Regions from separate parts of the Cyclobacterium sp. L-R genome, predicted to be linked through region 3. Evidence: riboswitches for the same ligand, from Rfam matches in the RefSeq annotation. Region 3 holds a riboswitch; each other region holds the start of a gene.
What was found. Region 3 has a riboswitch for S-adenosylmethionine ahead of AC13EX_RS02980 (trans-sulfuration enzyme family protein). Riboswitches for the same ligand answer to the same signal wherever they lie in the genome.
Positions count from the first base shown of each region.

Region 1: linked by a shared signal. The riboswitch ahead of AC13EX_RS09745 (homocysteine S-methyltransferase family protein) and the one ahead of AC13EX_RS02980 (trans-sulfuration enzyme family protein) in region 3 are both predicted to bind S-adenosylmethionine.
Region 2: linked by a shared signal. The riboswitch ahead of AC13EX_RS24245 (O-acetylhomoserine aminocarboxypropyltransferase/cysteine synthase family protein) and the one ahead of AC13EX_RS02980 (trans-sulfuration enzyme family protein) in region 3 are both predicted to bind S-adenosylmethionine.

Region 1 covers NZ_JBSXOH010000065.1:120,018-125,605, forward strand. Annotated here, with positions in the region: gene metH (methionine synthase) at 1-2,159, opposite strand, end outside; gene AC13EX_RS09745 (homocysteine S-methyltransferase family protein) at 2,163-3,206, opposite strand; SAM riboswitch class I at 3,283-3,384, opposite strand; gene AC13EX_RS09750 (hypothetical protein) at 3,655-4,962, opposite strand; gene AC13EX_RS09755 (PAS domain S-box protein) at 5,041-5,588, opposite strand, start outside.
Region 2 covers NZ_JBSXOH010000100.1:44,089-49,676, forward strand. Annotated here, with positions in the region: gene AC13EX_RS24240 (homoserine O-acetyltransferase family protein) at 1-454, opposite strand, end outside; gene AC13EX_RS24245 (O-acetylhomoserine aminocarboxypropyltransferase/cysteine synthase family protein) at 465-1,769, opposite strand; SAM riboswitch class I at 1,961-2,070, opposite strand; gene AC13EX_RS24250 (S8 family peptidase) at 2,647-4,299, shown strand; gene AC13EX_RS24255 (cysteine desulfurase family protein) at 4,324-5,475, shown strand; gene moaC (cyclic pyranopterin monophosphate synthase MoaC) at 5,490-5,588, shown strand, end outside.
Region 3 covers NZ_JBSXOH010000034.1:14,488-20,075, reverse strand. Annotated here, with positions in the region: gene AC13EX_RS02990 (DUF4407 domain-containing protein) at 1-305, opposite strand, end outside; gene AC13EX_RS02985 (GDSL-type esterase/lipase family protein) at 623-1,276, shown strand; SAM riboswitch class I at 1,819-1,923, shown strand; gene AC13EX_RS02980 (trans-sulfuration enzyme family protein) at 2,040-3,218, shown strand; gene AC13EX_RS02975 (efflux RND transporter periplasmic adaptor subunit) at 3,299-4,609, opposite strand; gene AC13EX_RS02970 (TolC family protein) at 4,622-5,588, opposite strand, start outside.

The DNA.
Region 1 (5,588 bases), on a different contig from region 3:
TAGTCAACCAGAGACCTGTTAGGAACTCCTTTTCCTTTTCGACCTTGTTGCCTTAGAAAATGAAACGAATAGGGTTTTCCTTCCGTGAATTGTGGATCTATCACTAAATCATCACCCGACCTTTGCACTGGAAAGAGACCGAAAACTGCACTTGCTTTCAACCAACCTTCATTTACAATCCTATCCAACATTTTATTGGCGTCATTGTACAATTTGAGTGCTTCATCTCCTACTACAGGATCTTTTAGAATCTTCGGAAATCTTCCAGAAAGCATCCAGGTGCTGAAAAATGGCGTCCAATCTATATAATCTCTAATAACGGAAAGGTCCATATCTTCCAACACGGTCACCCCTAATTTCTTAGGCTTAAAAGGTGTGTAGTTAGGCCAATCGATGGCTACAGGATTTGACTTAGCTTCTTTATAAGTAGACATCTGCTTTACTTCCTGCTTGGCAGCATGTACTTCACGAAGCTTTTGATAAGTTGCCTTTATTTCTTTTTTATATTGATCTCTGGTTTCTTTACTAATGGCCTCACCTGCCACAGGAACAGATTTGGAAGCATCAGCAACATGAACCACTATACCACTGTATACAGGGTCTATTTTTACAGCTGTGTGAATTCTGGAAGTGGTGGCACCACCTATCAGTAGAGGAATATCCAAACCTCTCCTCTCCATTTCTGAAGCCACATTAACCATTTCATCAAGTGATGGAGTAATCAGACCACTTAAGCCTATTATATGTGCTTTACTGTCCAAGGCTTCCTGAATGATTCGATCCGTCTCTACCATCACCCCTAAATCAATAATCTTGTAGGAATTACAGGCCAATACTACCCCGACTATGTTTTTGCCAATGTCATGAACATCGCCTTTAACTGTAGCCAATAATATTCTCTTTATATTGTCTTCTTGCTCACCTGTAGTGGCATTTGTGCCCGGCAAGGGCATAAATGGCTCCAAATAGGCAACCGCTTTTTTCATTACTCTAGCACTTTTCACTACTTGAGGCAAGAACATTTTCCCTTCACCAAACAAGTCTCCAACTACATTCATGCCATCCATTAGAGGACCCTCTATGACTTTCAGGGCATCTTTTAAATCTAGCCTTGCCTCTTCCGTATCCTCTATGATATAATCCAACACCCCTTTTACCAAAGCATGTTGAATCCTTTTTTCAACAGGTGAACTTCTCCAGGCTTCATCTGCCTTGCCTTTCTTTCCTTGAGACTTAACCGAATCTGCGAAATCAAGCAAACGCTCTGTAGCATCTTCCCTTTTGTTCCACATTACATCCTCAACCCGATCCAGTAACTCTTTGGGAATATCATCATAAATCTCCAACATGGAGGGATTGACAATTCCCATATCCATACCATGCCTAATGGCATGATACAAAAACACTGCATGCATGGCCTCTCTTACGGGATTATTCCCTCTAAAGGAAAAAGACACGTTACTCACACCGCCACTTACTTTGGCACCTGGCAGATTTTCTTTAATCCATTTCGTCGCACGGAAAAAATCAACAGCATTGTTTTTATGCTCATCCATTCCTGTAGCAACAGGAAATATATTGGGATCAAAAATAATGTCCTGAGCCTTAAACCTAATTTTTTGCGTAAGCAGGTCATAAGATTTTTTACAGATATCTATTCGTCTTTGATAGGAATCTGCTTGCCCTTTTTCATCAAAAGCCATCACCACAACGGCAGCGCCAAACTTTTTGATGGTTTTGGCCTGTTCCAAAAATTCTTCTTCACCATTCTTCAAACTAATGGAATTAACAATTCCCTTACCTTGAATACATTTAAGCCCAGCCAAAATAATTCTCCACTTGGAACTATCGACCATCACTGGAATCCGGCTGATTTCTGGTTCTGAGGCTACCAGATTAAGGAATTTAACCATTGCAGCTTCTCCGTCTAGCATGGCTTCGTCCATACATACATCTAAAATCTGAGCGCCGCCTCTTACCTGGTCAAGCGCCACCTCAAGGGCCTCATCGTAATTGTCGTTAAGTACAAGCCTTGCAAATTTCTTCGAACCTGTAACATTGGTTCGCTCACCTATATTTACGAAATTTAGGTTCGCATTGAAAACCAATGGTTCTAGTCCTGATAGCTGTAAGCTAGGCATTTTTTTAGAATTGCTCATGAATTAATCTTCTTCGGTTAATACCTGCTGAACTCTTGGAGGGAAATTGCTGGCTGTGTTTGCTAAAGCCGAGATATGCTCGGGAGTAGTCCCACAACATCCACCAACTATATTCACCCAACCTTCTTTTAAAAACAAGCTCACTTCCTCAGTCATTTCATCTGGCCCCTGATCGTATTCTCCAAATTCATTGGGAAGACCTGCATTGGGGTAAACACTCACATTAAATGGTGATTTATCTGATAGTACTTTTAAATAGGGCCTAAGCTCAGCGGCACCTAATGCACAATTCAGACCAATACTTAATAAGGGTACATGGGAAATAGAGATCAAAAAGGCTTCGGTGGTTTGCCCGGAAAGTGTTCTTCCTGAAGCATCAGTGATGGTACCTGAAACCATAATAGGCACTCCACCTTCCTTAGGTTCTAAAGGAAGGTCTCGTTTTTCAAAAACTTCTTGAATTGCAAAAATTGCGGCTTTTGCATTTAAGGTATCAAACACCGTTTCAACAAGAAGAATATCCACTCCACCGTCTAACAAACCTTCCACCTGCTCGGAATAGGCGGCAACCAATTGGTCAAAATTAATGGCTCTAAAACCAGGATCATTGACATCTGGTGATAAGGAAGCTGTCCTATTAGTCGGTCCAATTGCACCTGCTACAAACCTTGGTTTTTCAGGCTCTCGGGCAGAAAATTCGTCTGCCACTTCCTTTGCAATCTTTGCAGACTCGAAATTAAGTTTATAGGCAATTTCAGCTAACCCATAATCTTCCTGAGCTATTGAAGTACTACTGAATGTGTTGGTTTCAATGATATCTGCTCCAGCTTCAAAATAGGCCTTGTGGATATCTTTGATGATCTCCGGGCGGGTCAAAGAAAGCAAATCATTGTTCCCCTTTAAAGATTTTTTTACAGCCGCAAGTTCTTGATTTCTAAAATCCTCTTCCTGAAGACCATATCTTTGGATCATGGTACCCATAGCACCATCCAATATCAAAATTCGCTTTTGTAATTGCTGAAGTAATAAGTTGGTTCTTCTTGCCATGTGAATCGTATATTAATTAAAAAGCTTATACGAGCATGAACCGATGTAAAACTAGAGGATATTTTCTAACTTTTGCGGCTCATCTTTATCCGGCATTTCCGGAATGGGAATTAGCACCTTGTCAACTCAGGTTGCTAAGACATCATAGGGCCCTACCCTCCGTCTTTCTCGATAAGCAATTCAAAAGTAACATGAATTCAGGAAAAAAATTCTCTTTTTGCGAAAAACTTTAATTCCTCCTGCTATAAGCGGGTTCAATAAATGCTGTTACTCAGCAATACAAAACATTAGGAACAAAATAAACACAGTTAGAACAAAATATTATTTTTAAAAAACATACAAAAACCAAACAATAAACGTTTCCAACAAAACATTGGTCTTTTACTCCAAATATTATCAAATCTCCACAAGGTGCATCTTTATAGCTCAATTAATCAAGTTGATACAATTATGGTCTTAAACCAACCCCAAGTTGAAGATAAGGGCCTGCCATATAACTCGACATATTAAGCTCGCCAAGTTTATAAGTGCTTAATGGTAACTCATATCCAGCATGTGCAGAGGTAACAATCCTAAACATTTTATTAAACACAGGAAACGCATAAGCTACCATTACTTCAGATTTGCCCATTATTCCTCTGCTCTTCAAATAGCCATCATAATCCGGTTCTTCAAACAAAATAGGAAAATCAGGCTTTTTGACATTGGTTAAAGTATAACGGATATTTCCATACCCTAAACCGGCAAGTACCCCTAATTCTAGATTTCTCATTTTATATAGCTGGTAACCATAGTTGCCATAAAGCCTAACACTATTTAATGTCTGCTCCCTATTTTCATCAGCTATACCTGAATTTGCTATATTAAAAATATCAACTGAATAGATCCACCTTCGGTTTTCTCCGATTATTTTCATTCCCAAATTATTGGGTCTATCCTTAAAAGGAGCCAATCCGTTGTTTACCAAATAATCATTTAGGCCATCTGGGTTGGTGAAATTATACCCATAAAAAAAGTGCACTCCAATACCAGCATCGGGGAAGAACAGATTCTGATCCGGCATAGAAATACCCGCTCCTAATCTAAAAAAAGCACCACTTTGCAAGTTGTCAAAGGTAATGTCATTCATTTCCCAAGCCCCTTCAAATGGACTGAAGGAATAACCAAATTTACCAAGTAAACCAACCGTTTCTTCCAAGCCTGGCACACTAAAATCGTAGCCAAATTGAAAGCCAATTTCGGTCAAAAACCCACCAAAATTTTGCGTTCCTTTATGAATATTGCGTTCTCTTAAAATAAAGCCTTGCGCTGGTTGCTGTAAGAAGGCTCCAAGGTCATCGACCTTTCTCTGGTCCTTAAGCATTTCAAAATTGACATACCCTGCACCCAAAGACATATAATGAATAAGGTGAAACTTACCTTCCTCTGTGAGCGAATAGCCCACATTCATATAAAAACGAGTGCTCTTATTGTCTATAATATAATCCCTATAGTAGGAGTTGGCGCCTGTATTTTGGTACAGCTCGAAACCTAAAATAAAATCAGAAAGGCGGTATTGATAACCAATCCCCAAAGTAGAGTATCCTCCTCGAAGATTTGATATTCCTTTATCTGAAAGCATTTCATTGAACTCTCTGATATTTGCTCCAGACGAACCGGCCAGAACATAAATCGTAGATCGCTCAGAGACATTGCCCTGTGCATTCAAATTAAAGGCCAATCCCAGCCAAAGCGGTATATATAAAATCCATCTCATAGGGCTATTTAAAGATGCAAAGATATCATTTTAGCTGAGGAATTCAGCAACCGTTTATGCATAAAAATCAACACTAAATCAGAGATAATTGATTATTTTGCTATAAAGGTTCTCTGGGGTAAATGGTTTTGATATATAATCGTCCATTCCTGAGGCTTCAAGTTGCTCTTTTACTTCTAGCAAAGAAGAAGCGGTAAGGGCTATAATAGGCACATTCCTTTTTGAAAGCAAGTCGAGTTTACGGATGATTTTAGCTACCTCAAAACCATCCATTTCTGGCATCTGAAGATCCAAAAGCACCAAGTCAAAATCATTTTTGATAAAATGATCCAGGGCAATTTTACCGTTTTCAGCAAATTTGATCTCCCCAACTCCCCATTTGGATAAGTATTTCCTTAACAACACCTGATTAACCAGGTTATCCTCAGCTACCAAAATTTTCTTGTCACCAAGTTGCCCATCCATTACTAGGGCTTCGGAAACAGTTTTTAGTTTTTTCTCATCCTGAACTTGGAAATTGATGTCAAACCAAAAGGTAGATCCTTCTCCTATTTTGGACTCCAAGTGTATCTCCGTACCGAATAACTTGGTAAGTTTTTTAACAATAGCCAAACCTAAACCTGTTC
Region 2 (5,588 bases), on a different contig from region 3:
CTACCTGACCACCTAAAGAACCTCCAATCACCGTGTTGATTTTTCCCAAGCCCAGGTGAATTCTCAATTTATCCAACGCTGCCGCTATGTCCCTGGTTGTAATATTAGGGAAGTCATAGTAATAAGGTTTTCTATTTTGCGGATCATTACTCAAAGGTTGAGTTGAACCATAGCAGGAACCAAGGAAATTAGCACAAACAATGAAATATTTGGAGGGGTCAAAAAATTTGTCCTCCCCAATCAGTCCAGACCACCATTCCTGGGGGTTGGCATCTCCTGTTAATGCATGCATTACCCATATCACATTGTCTTTATTGGCATTTAACTGCCCTTGGGTAGTGAAATTCAATTGGAATTCCGGAAAAGATTCTCCGGATTCCAAAGGTAATGCTTCTTGGCAATAGAAAATCTCTTGAGTCATTTCAATAGTCAAATGCGGCGATTGAAGGTTCATTTTAATAGTTTTATATTTTGTCGAAGGCAGAAGTAAGGTCTGCTTTCACATCTTCAATGTGTTCTATACCTAATGAAATCCTTAACATAGAAGGGGTTACACCTGCGGCTAATTGTGCTTCATCAGAAAGCTGCTGATGGGTGGTAGCGGCGGGTTGAATGATCAAGGTTTTTGCGTCTCCTACATTGGCCAAATGGGAAATTAATTCCAAATTGTTAATGAAGTTTGATGCAGTTTCTTTGTCTCCTTCAATTTCAAAACTCAATACGCCACCAAATCCATTTGGAAGGTATTTTTTAGCCGTTTCGTGATAAGGACTATTCGGCAATCCTGGATAGTTTACTGACTTCACTTTAGGATGTTGCTCTAGCCATTTTGCAAGTTCCAAAGCATTGTCAACTGTACGTTGTACACGTAGTGATAATGTTTCTAACCCTTGCAACAATAAAAATGAATTGAATGGGCTGATAGCAGGTCCAAAATCTCTAAGTCCTTCTACTCTTGCTCTAATTGCAAAGGCAATATTTGGAAGTCCCAAAGGATTGTTGTCTCCAAATGTATCCCAGAAATTCATTCCATGATAACCTTCAGATGGCTCAGAAAATTCAGGGAATTTACCGTTGCCCCAATTGTAATTACCACCGTCTACAATTATACCTCCTATAGAAGTACCATGACCACCAATCCACTTGGTAGCAGAAGAAGTGACAACGTTCGCTCCATGTTTGATAGGCTGACAAAGGTATCCTCCTGCGCCAAAAGTATTGTCTACTACTAATGGGATGTCATGTTTTTTGGCAAGTGCAGCTATTTCTTCAAAATCTGGAACATTAAATTCTGGATTACCGATAGTTTCTACATAGATGGCTTTGGTGTTTTCATCTATTTGTTCTGCCAAATCTGCGGCTTTGTCAGATTTTGCAAACCTTGCTTCAATTCCTAACCTTTTGAAAGAAACCTTAAACTGATTGTAAGTACCTCCATATAAATAAGGAGAGGTTACAAAATTGTCTCCAACACTAAGGAAGTTATTTAGCGCCAAAAACTGAGCAGCTTGACCTGAAGCAGTTGCTACAGCAGCTACACCACCTTCTAATGCTGCCACCCTCTTCTCAAAAACATCAGAGGTAGGGTTCATTATCCTTGTGTAAATATTACCAAACTCCTTTAATGCGAAAAGGTTTGCACCATGTTCCGCAGAATTAAAGGCATAAGAAGACGTTTGGTAAATTGGAACAGCCCTGGAATTGGTGGTAGCATCCACCTCTTGACCGGCATGAACTTGCAATGTTTCGAAACGATAATTTTTTGACATGTTATTTGTTTTTTAGGTTTGTTATCAATTCTAATAAACTTGATTAAGTATAAAATGTGTAAAACTACCTGAGGCTAAAAGCACATAGGGCAGAATTTTTCCATCCTTTTAGAAAAGAAATTAAATGATTGAAGAAATACCTGGAAACTTTGTCCTTTTTTATTCTGTAAAATAAAATCATATAGTTTTTGAATTTATATTCCCAGATGTAAACTTTTTCATCTGGCAGGAATTGGCACCTTGGATTTTCCAGGTTGCCAGAGGGTCAACGAGCCTGTCTCTTGCCTCTTCTATATAAATCCTAGCTACTTCTAAAAAGTAAAAGGATTGTACAAAATAAACCTACATTGTCAAATTTTCCAATAGATGACCGTAATTTTTTCTTTTAAAAAGTTAATTAGTCAGTTAATCAGTAAGTTACATTATTTTTAAACAATGGAAATGGTTTCACCAGTATTATTTCATGGGAATTACAAGGAGAAGATATAGCCGATAAAAATAGCTCCATAAGGTAATTAAACCATTTTTGCCACGTTAAGGTATTCAGCTCTCACAGGAAGAGTGTACATTAAGTAATACTGGGTCATTTGACAATTTCACACTTAATAGAATAGTCTTGAAGAAGATATGTTGGCTATCTATTGAATTATAGGTACCCACCTAAAATTGGAGCTTCAAATGAATCAATCAGCGAATAACTCTCGAATTTGATGGGCTTTTATTCAGTGGTCTTTAAATTAAACCACAAAAAGTATAATCTTACCGTAAAAGTTTTGGAAATTTGTTTCAAACTTAATCGTTGGTACCTTTCTGTTTGATAGTTCAGTAATAACAGCGATAAAAAAATCAGTTAAATTTTATTTATACTTCAAATTTTATGGAAAGAAATTTCAAAACTTATTTTTATGCTTTTTTACTGGGGATTTTTCTCAGTGGGTACGGGTCTGTTTCCGCTTTTACAGGAGTTAGTTTTGTAAAAGACAGTATTGAAACTCCAAACAATTGGTTTTTGCTTGACCCCATAGATGATGGGATAATGGGAACAGGGGCCGAGAAGGCCTATGAGAAATTGCTTCAGGGGAAATCACCAAAAGCCATGATAGTGGTGGCTGTAATTGATTCTGGAATAGACATCACCCATGAAGACCTTCAGGGGAAAATATGGACCAATGAGGATGAAATTGCTGGAAATGGAATAGACGATGATAAAAATGGTTATGTAGATGATGTGCATGGCTGGAATTTTATTGGAGGTAAGGATGGGTCTCAAGTAGATAATGATTCACATGAACTGACCAGAGAATACATTAGACTCAAAGCCAAATATGCTGATGTTGAGGAAGAGGATGTAAAACGTAAGAATAAAGAGGAGTTTGCTTATTGGGAGCGAATCAATGCAAACTTTGAAGAGAGTAAAAAAGAGGCTGAAGGCAATTACAACATGTACAACAACATGATGGAAGGTTTTTCTAATATGGCTGATATAGTAAAAGAGGAATTCAATGTTTCTGATTTTAAGGAAAGCGATTTGGCTGATTTCGAATCTGATGACGAGAAAATCTCTGCTGCAATAGATATGTTGAAGCAAATGTTTGGAATGATCAGAATAGAAGATGCAAGTATCAATACCATACTAGGGGAACTTGAAAAAGCTGTTGAGCATTTTGAAGTACAAGCCAAATATGCCTACAATACAGATTTTGATCCTAGACATATTGTAGGAGATGATCCTGAGGATTACAAAGAAAAATTTTATGGAAATAACGACCCTACAGGTCCTGATCCATCTCATGGAACCCATGTAGCAGGAATCATCGCCGCTAATCGTGGTAACGACTTAGGGATTGAAGGGATAGCGGATCATGTGTTGATTATGCCGATAAGAGCTGTGCCTAATGGGGATGAGAGAGACAAGGATATTGCCAATTCAATTAGGTATGCAGTTGACAATGGTGCTAAAATCATTAACATGAGTTTTGGTAAATCCTATTCTCCTGGAAAAAAATATGTAGACAAGGCCGTCAAATATGCAGAAAAAAAAGGAGTACTTTTAATTCATGCAGCAGGAAATAGTTCCAAGGAAGTTACGCCGGAAAATAATTTCCCAAACAGGTGGTTTGCCAAGAGAGGTACATCTAATGCTTGGATTGAAGTCGGTGCTTCCGGCCCAAGGGATAATCAAGATTTACCCGCTACCTTTTCTAATTTTAGTAAAGAAGGTGTAGATTTATTTGCTCCAGGGGTAGATATTTATTCTACCATTCCTGGCTCAGAATACGAAAACAATAGTGGTACAAGTATGGCTGCACCAACTGTATCAGGGGTTGCTGCATTATTGCTTGCCTATTATCCTGAACTTAAGCCTAAGGAAGTACGAAGCATTCTAAAGAACTCCGTTTATAAAGCCGGAGGGGAAAAAGTTAATCTTCCCGGACAAGAGGAAATGGTCAATTTTGGAGATCTGAGCCAAACTGGAGGTATAGTGAATGCCTACCAAGCAATTCAAATGGCTGAAAGGTTGGCCAAATAATTGGATCAATTGAAACCGTATTGAATGGATTTACCCCTTTATTTTGATTACAATGCAACCACTCCATGTCATCAAGAGGTAGTAGAGGCAATGTTGCCCTACTTTACCTCTACTTATGGCAATGCCTCTAGTGGACATCATCCCTATGGTTGGTTTGCTGCAGATGCGGTAGAATCCGCAAGGGAGGAAGTAGCCGAATTGATTGGAGCAGCCGCTAAAGAAATTCTATTTACTAGTGGTGCGACTGAAGCCATTAATCTGGCAATAAAAGGCCTTGCCTTGGCCAAAAATGAAAACAAAAAACACCTCATTACCATAGCTACAGAACACAAGGCAGTTCTTGACAGCATGGAAGATTTGGTTCGACAGGGTTTTGAATGGACTTGTCTTCCTGTGAATGCCAATGGGGAAATCTCCTTGGACCAATTGAAGTCCAGCTTTAAAGAAAATACCCTGTTATTGGTTGCCATGACGGCCAATAATGAGACAGGTAATTTGCATCCCATCAAAGAAATGGCAGCCTTGGCCAGGGAGCATGGCGTACTCTTTTTAACAGATGCTGTTCAAGCCATTGGCAAAATCCCATTGAATGTCAAAGAATTGGGAGTGGATATGTTGGCGCTTTCTGCACATAAAATGTACGGACCTAAAGGGGTAGGCGCCTTGTACATAAGGAAAGGCAGTCCCAAATTAACTTTAAAAGCTCAAATCACAGGTGGAGGTCAAGAAAGAGATTTGAGAAGTGGTACCTTAAATGTACCCGGCATAGTGGGGTTAGGAAAGGCTTCTTCTTTAGGACTAGCCAATCAGTTGGATGAAGCCCAAAGGCTTTCTAAATTGAGAAATAAATTAGAAACAGGCTTGCTTGAAATTGAAGACAGTCAGTTAAACGGTTCTTCCAATCGATTGCCACATGTATGTAATGTTTCGTTCCGAGGCATTTTAGGTAAACCTTTGTTGATTAGAATTAATAAAAAATTGGCGGTCAGTTCTGGGGCTGCCTGTAGCAGTGTGACAGATAAGCCCTCACATGTACTCACAGCCATGGGCCTCGATGGTCCCACTGCAATGGCTACTTTGAGGCTTTCTCTTGGTAGGTTCACTACTGAAGAAAATGTAGATTTTGCCATTAGTTATATAAGCAAAGTAGTTAATGATTTACGAACAGCTTCTTAATTTAATTCATTGTAATGACAAAAAAAGACTTTACACATCTGGACAATAAAACAGGGAACCCTGCGATGGTTGATGTAGGAGGGAAACAAATTACACAACGCTTTGCGAAGGCT
Region 3 (5,588 bases):
AATAAAAGCCTGGGTATGGCCTGCTTAAATTCAGAAAGGAATTTCTCCCTCTTTTTAAGGGTAGACACAATGTATCTATCCAAATTAAAAATCATCAGCATCCATACAATTCCAACCGCCAAAACGGCAAAAAAAGATTCAAAAACAGTGAAAAGTGCATAACCAACAGACAAGCCTGCAAACACCGCAGTAAAAAGAACAGTCCCTCCTATTCCAATAAATTGATGGATGGAACCTGGACACCGCTTCACCAGAGGTTGGTAAGCCCCTGAACAAAATACAAGAAAGCGTTCTAGTTTATTCATATAATAAGGAAACTCTTTAGATTTTAAACGAATTACCTTTCAAGGACATTGCCAAATATTTACTGAAATACACAATTATAACTCTTATTCCCAAAACCATTGTATATAACTGTTTTTCAATGATTTAAATAATAAATAAAATTAATATTTAAGGTTTATTCAATTTACATTTCTTAAAATGGCTAGTAACCATAAAATTAGAAGTACAAAACAAATAACTGTCCGCACCGATTGTCCGCTATTGATACAATCAAGTAAAAAAAGTGTTTTAATTATCGAAGAAATGAAGTATTTTGGGGATTAAAATTCAATACCCGATGATGACAAAAAACAACTTCTTTTTAATTTCACTCTTATTATTTACTTGTTCCTCAGTTTTTGCACAAAATCCTGAAAGATTTAAAGATCAGGTGGCTAAGATTAATAAAGATTATCCTGTAAAAGACAATTTAAATTCGATTGTATTTACCGGTAGTTCCACAATTCGTATGTGGAAAAGCCTGCAAAAAGATTTCCCTGAGCACAATGTAATAAATGGTGGGTTTGGGGGTTCACAAGCAAGTGATTTGAATTTTTACATCAACGAATTGATCCTAGATTATAAGCCTACCAAGGTATTTATTTATGAAGGAGACAACGATCTTTCAGCTGGTAAAACTGTAGAAGACATATTGGTCACATTTGACCTTATCATTAGTAAAATTCACGAAGCACTTCCAGAAACAGAAATCATTCTTATAAGCCCAAAACCAAGTGTTGCTAGATGGGAATTGGCTGATCAATACCTTGATTTAAACAAAAAACTAAAGAAATCCACAAAAGGTAAAAAATACTTAAAGTATGCAGATCTATGGAAGCCCATGCTTGCCGAAGACAAGGAACCTATGAAAGATATCTTTCTTAAAGACAATCTTCACATGAATGAAAAAGGTTATGCCATTTGGGCCAAAACTATTAAGAGGTTTCTATAAAACATTGAGGTAAAAAATAACACAAACAACTTCATTGAACCCGGATTATGTAATAGGATTCATAATGAGTGTTGAAATCGCAAGAATATCAGACTGTTTGGAGATTTTTAGCATAGCACCGCTATGGTGAAATCTCCAAACAGCAACGAAGTGGCTGATTTTAAAGCGATTTCAGCACGTAGTAGAATATCTATTGCATATTTTGGGTTGAATCAAAGGAGTAAGTTCAGCTACCTGTCTTTCAATTGACTCAATTTGCGTTTGAAAGGCAGGTAGTTTAAATACACTCTTGAAAGAATTGTTTTTTAATCTCCTTTATAACTTCTATAACCATTTTTTCCAGGCTTCAGTTGAGCATCCAATAGGCAAACTTTAAGCCCTCTTCCCGAGTCACAAATACTCAGAAAACAAGTTTTTCGGCTTGTTCGATAAAAGGGAGCATTTTATTTTATCTTAAAAACGTCCTTATATTGTACAAAACACAAAAGGAATTTGGAAAATAGCCTTTCCATTCCGTTATTTGCATTAAATTTCAGGAAACTGATTTATAAAGAAGAGGCGAGAGATCAGGCTCTGTGAACCTCTGGCAACCTTCCGAACCAAGGAAAGGTGCCAATACCTGCCCAATAAATAGGGAACGATAAATTAGAAAATAAGACAGCACTTACATTCTCCTTCTTTATCTATCTCGATTATTATATGCTATTCTGCGGCTTCGTTGAATGGGTTATTTTCATGTATGTACGATAAGAAAATTTCTAATATGGATTATAAAAATTTTGAAACACAAGCAGTAAGGATAGCTGCCTCCTCCTCAAATCAAAGAGAACATTCTGCTCCTATTTACTTAAGTTCCAGTTTTGTCTTTGATTCAGCAGAACAAGCTAGGCAAATGTTTGCTGATGAAATTGAGGGGAATATTTATTCCAGATATGCAAACCCTAACACAAGTGATTTAATAGAAAAAGTATGTGCTGCAGAAGGCACAGAGAGTGGTGTCACAACTGCTTCCGGGATGGCGGCAATGTTTGGCAGCATGGCGTCCTTACTTAGGCAAGGAGACCATGTTCTAGCTTCCAGATCATTGTTTGGGTCTACACACCAACTTTTAACGCGTGTATTCCCTAAATGGGGGATTTCGCATACTTATGGAGACATTTCTGAAATTGACCAATGGGAGCGCTTGGTTCAACCAAACACAAAGATGTTGTTTATAGAAACTCCTTCAAATCCGGGACTAGAAATTATAGATTTAGAATACATTGCCAAATTCGCAAATGCACACAACCTTGTTTTGGTTGTGGACAATTGCTTTGCTACGCCCTACCTCCAGCAGCCTGCAAAATGGGGGGCTCATATTGTCACCCATAGCGCAACCAAATTTATCGACGGTCAAGGAAGAGTGCTTGGAGGATTGATATTAGGAAAAAAGGAATTAATAGATGAGGTTCAGTTTTTCATGCGTCATACTGGCCCTTCTTTATCACCTTTTAATGCATGGATATTGGCCAAAAGCATGGAGACTTTGGCTGTTAGAATGGACAGACATTGTGAAAGTGCACTTAAAATCGCTCAGTATTTTGAAGGAAATAAGGAAGTGGATGTAGTGAAATATCCATTTTTGACTTCTCACCCCCAATTTCATCTTGCCAAAAAACAAATGAAACATGGGGGAGGAATCATCACCCTCACTTTAAAAGGGGGATTATCCAGAGCTAAAAAGTTCATTGACCAATTACAAATGATCTCTGTAACTGCCAATTTGGGCGATAGCCGTAGCATTGTTACCCATCCTGCTTCTACCACGCACAGTAAACTTACGGAGGAAGAGAGAGAGAAAGTAGGCATTTTAAATGGTCTTGTTAGGCTATCTGTAGGTTTGGAACATGTGGATGATATAATTCTGGATATAGAAAGAGCACTAGAAAAGTCCAAAAGCTAAAAAAAGGCCCCCAAAATCTATTTTAGATTTTGGGGGCCTTTTTTTAGCTTCTTTCAACAACGCCTGAGCGGTAAATTGAATTATTTTTTACTATCGGCCCCTTCAGGTACAGATACAGTCACTTCTTTGTCATTTTCAAGTTGGGTACTGACAACAAAATAAGGACCTACAATAACTTCTTGACCTTCCTCCAGTCCTTCCAAAATTTCAATATTTTCAAAATCGGAAATCCCTGTTTTTACTTCTTGAATTTTGGCTTTATTGTCATTTTTCAAGAACACCAATTCCTTCATATTTCCTTCGCCCTCACCTGATTCAATTTCTTGTCCAGTCCTCACTGTTACCGCTGCAAGTGGTATAGCTAAAACACCGACCTTCTTATCGGTAATGATCTCTACACTTGCTGTCATTCCAGGGCGAAAAGGGAATGGATTTTCATTAGACACCAAATCTTTATAAGACTCATTTATAATTCGAATTCGAACCTCAAATTCTGTCACAGCATCTGTACTTACCTTTTCATTGGCAGAATTGGCAATTGCTGTAACTACTCCTGTGAATTTTTTACCTGTAGAGGAGTAGGAATCCACTTCTATTAAAGTAGTATCGTTCATACTTATTCGAACAATATCATTCTCATTTACATTTACTCTTACCTCCATTTTTGACAAATCAGCAATCCGTAACATCTCGGTTCCGGCCATTTGAGCTGTCCCTACTACCCTTTCCCCTTTCTCCACGAGAAGGTTGGACACAATTCCATCAGTTGGAGAATAAACATTGGTTAACCTAAGATTTTCACCAGCTTCATCTACAGAGGCTTTCGCACTTTTCACGATAAATTCTGATGCAATAACAGACTGCTTTGATGCTTCAAGGTCGTTCTCTGCTGTTAGAAAATCAGCCTTTATCTGTTCAAAATCAGCATCAGAAATAACCTTATCATTATACAAAGAGAGGTTTCTATCGTAATTAAGCTTGGACCTATTATATTGAGCTTCGGCACGCTTTAGACTTGCCCTTGATTGGGCTAAATTAGCCATTTGCTGATTCAAATTGGCTTGAGCTCGGTCTAGGGCAGAAATGAAATTATCAGGCCTTATTTTAACCAATAGGTCCCCGACTTTTACAGAATCACCTTCATTAACATTTAATTCAATGATTTCACCAGCAACGTCAGGACTCATTTTGACCTCAGTTTCCGGTTGTACCACTCCTGAGGCACTTACCTTTTCAACAATGTCTTTTTTACTAACTTTACCTATCTGCACTTCCAAAGGCTTCTCTCCTCCTATCCATCCGGCTTGCTTTCCAACAAACATTACTATCACTAAGACAGCAACAATCCCTAGTAAAATGTAAATTAATTTATTTGACTTTTTCTTGGCCATTTTTCTGAACTATTAAAGTGTAAGAGGATTTCCTAAATAAAAATCCAGTACTTTGACGCTAAAAACATACTGGTATTTTGCAGTAACCAGGTCTGCTTCTGCATTGAATAAATTGTTTTGCGCAACTTGAAAATCAACGGCATTGATAGCCCCAACTTCAAAGCGTTGTTGTGCCATTCTAAATGATTCACCGAGAGCTTCAACCCTCACCAATGAGCTTCTGTAAGATTGCTCGGCAGCATAGGCAGAGGTATAGGCAGATTCAATATCCTGCCTTAAAAGATTTTTCGCTTCCATTTCCTGGATTTCACTCAAACGTTTTTGCACACGTGCCCTTTGCACCCCTGCCTTATTTCGGAAATTTGAAAACACAGGAATGTTCAAACCGATATTTGCTGATTGAGATAAATTGTTTTCAAATTGTTGAATTAAAGGATCTGGAGTCATAAATGTACTCTGATCTACATAATTGGAAAACACATTGGCACTTAGACTTAAACTTGGAGCAAAGGCTCCCTTGGCGATCTTGACTCCATACTCTGCACTCTTTACAGACAATATGGCTGCTTTGATCTGAGGTAACCTACTCTCCGCAATGGAATAAACTTCACCCACGCCTATATTACCAATCTCTAAACCATCAATACCAACCTCGGGAATAATTATACCAAATGAATCAGTAAATGGCAATTGTAGTGCCTGAGATAGATTTAACTTTGCGATTCGCAAATTGTTTTCCGCATTGATTACTTCCAACTCATTGGTTGCTTTTTGAGCTTCCAAATCCAGCTGATCAGCCTTAGGTAAGGCCCCTGCCATAACCAGGCTTTTGGTTCTTGCCAACTGATCCGTACTTGTTTTAAGTTGAGATTGAGCAATATTTAACTGCTCCATGGAAAAGGCAATATTGATAAAGAGGTTAATGGCATTCAAAGTAATGTTATTCCTCGCGGTCTCCACATTAAGCTTATTGACCTCT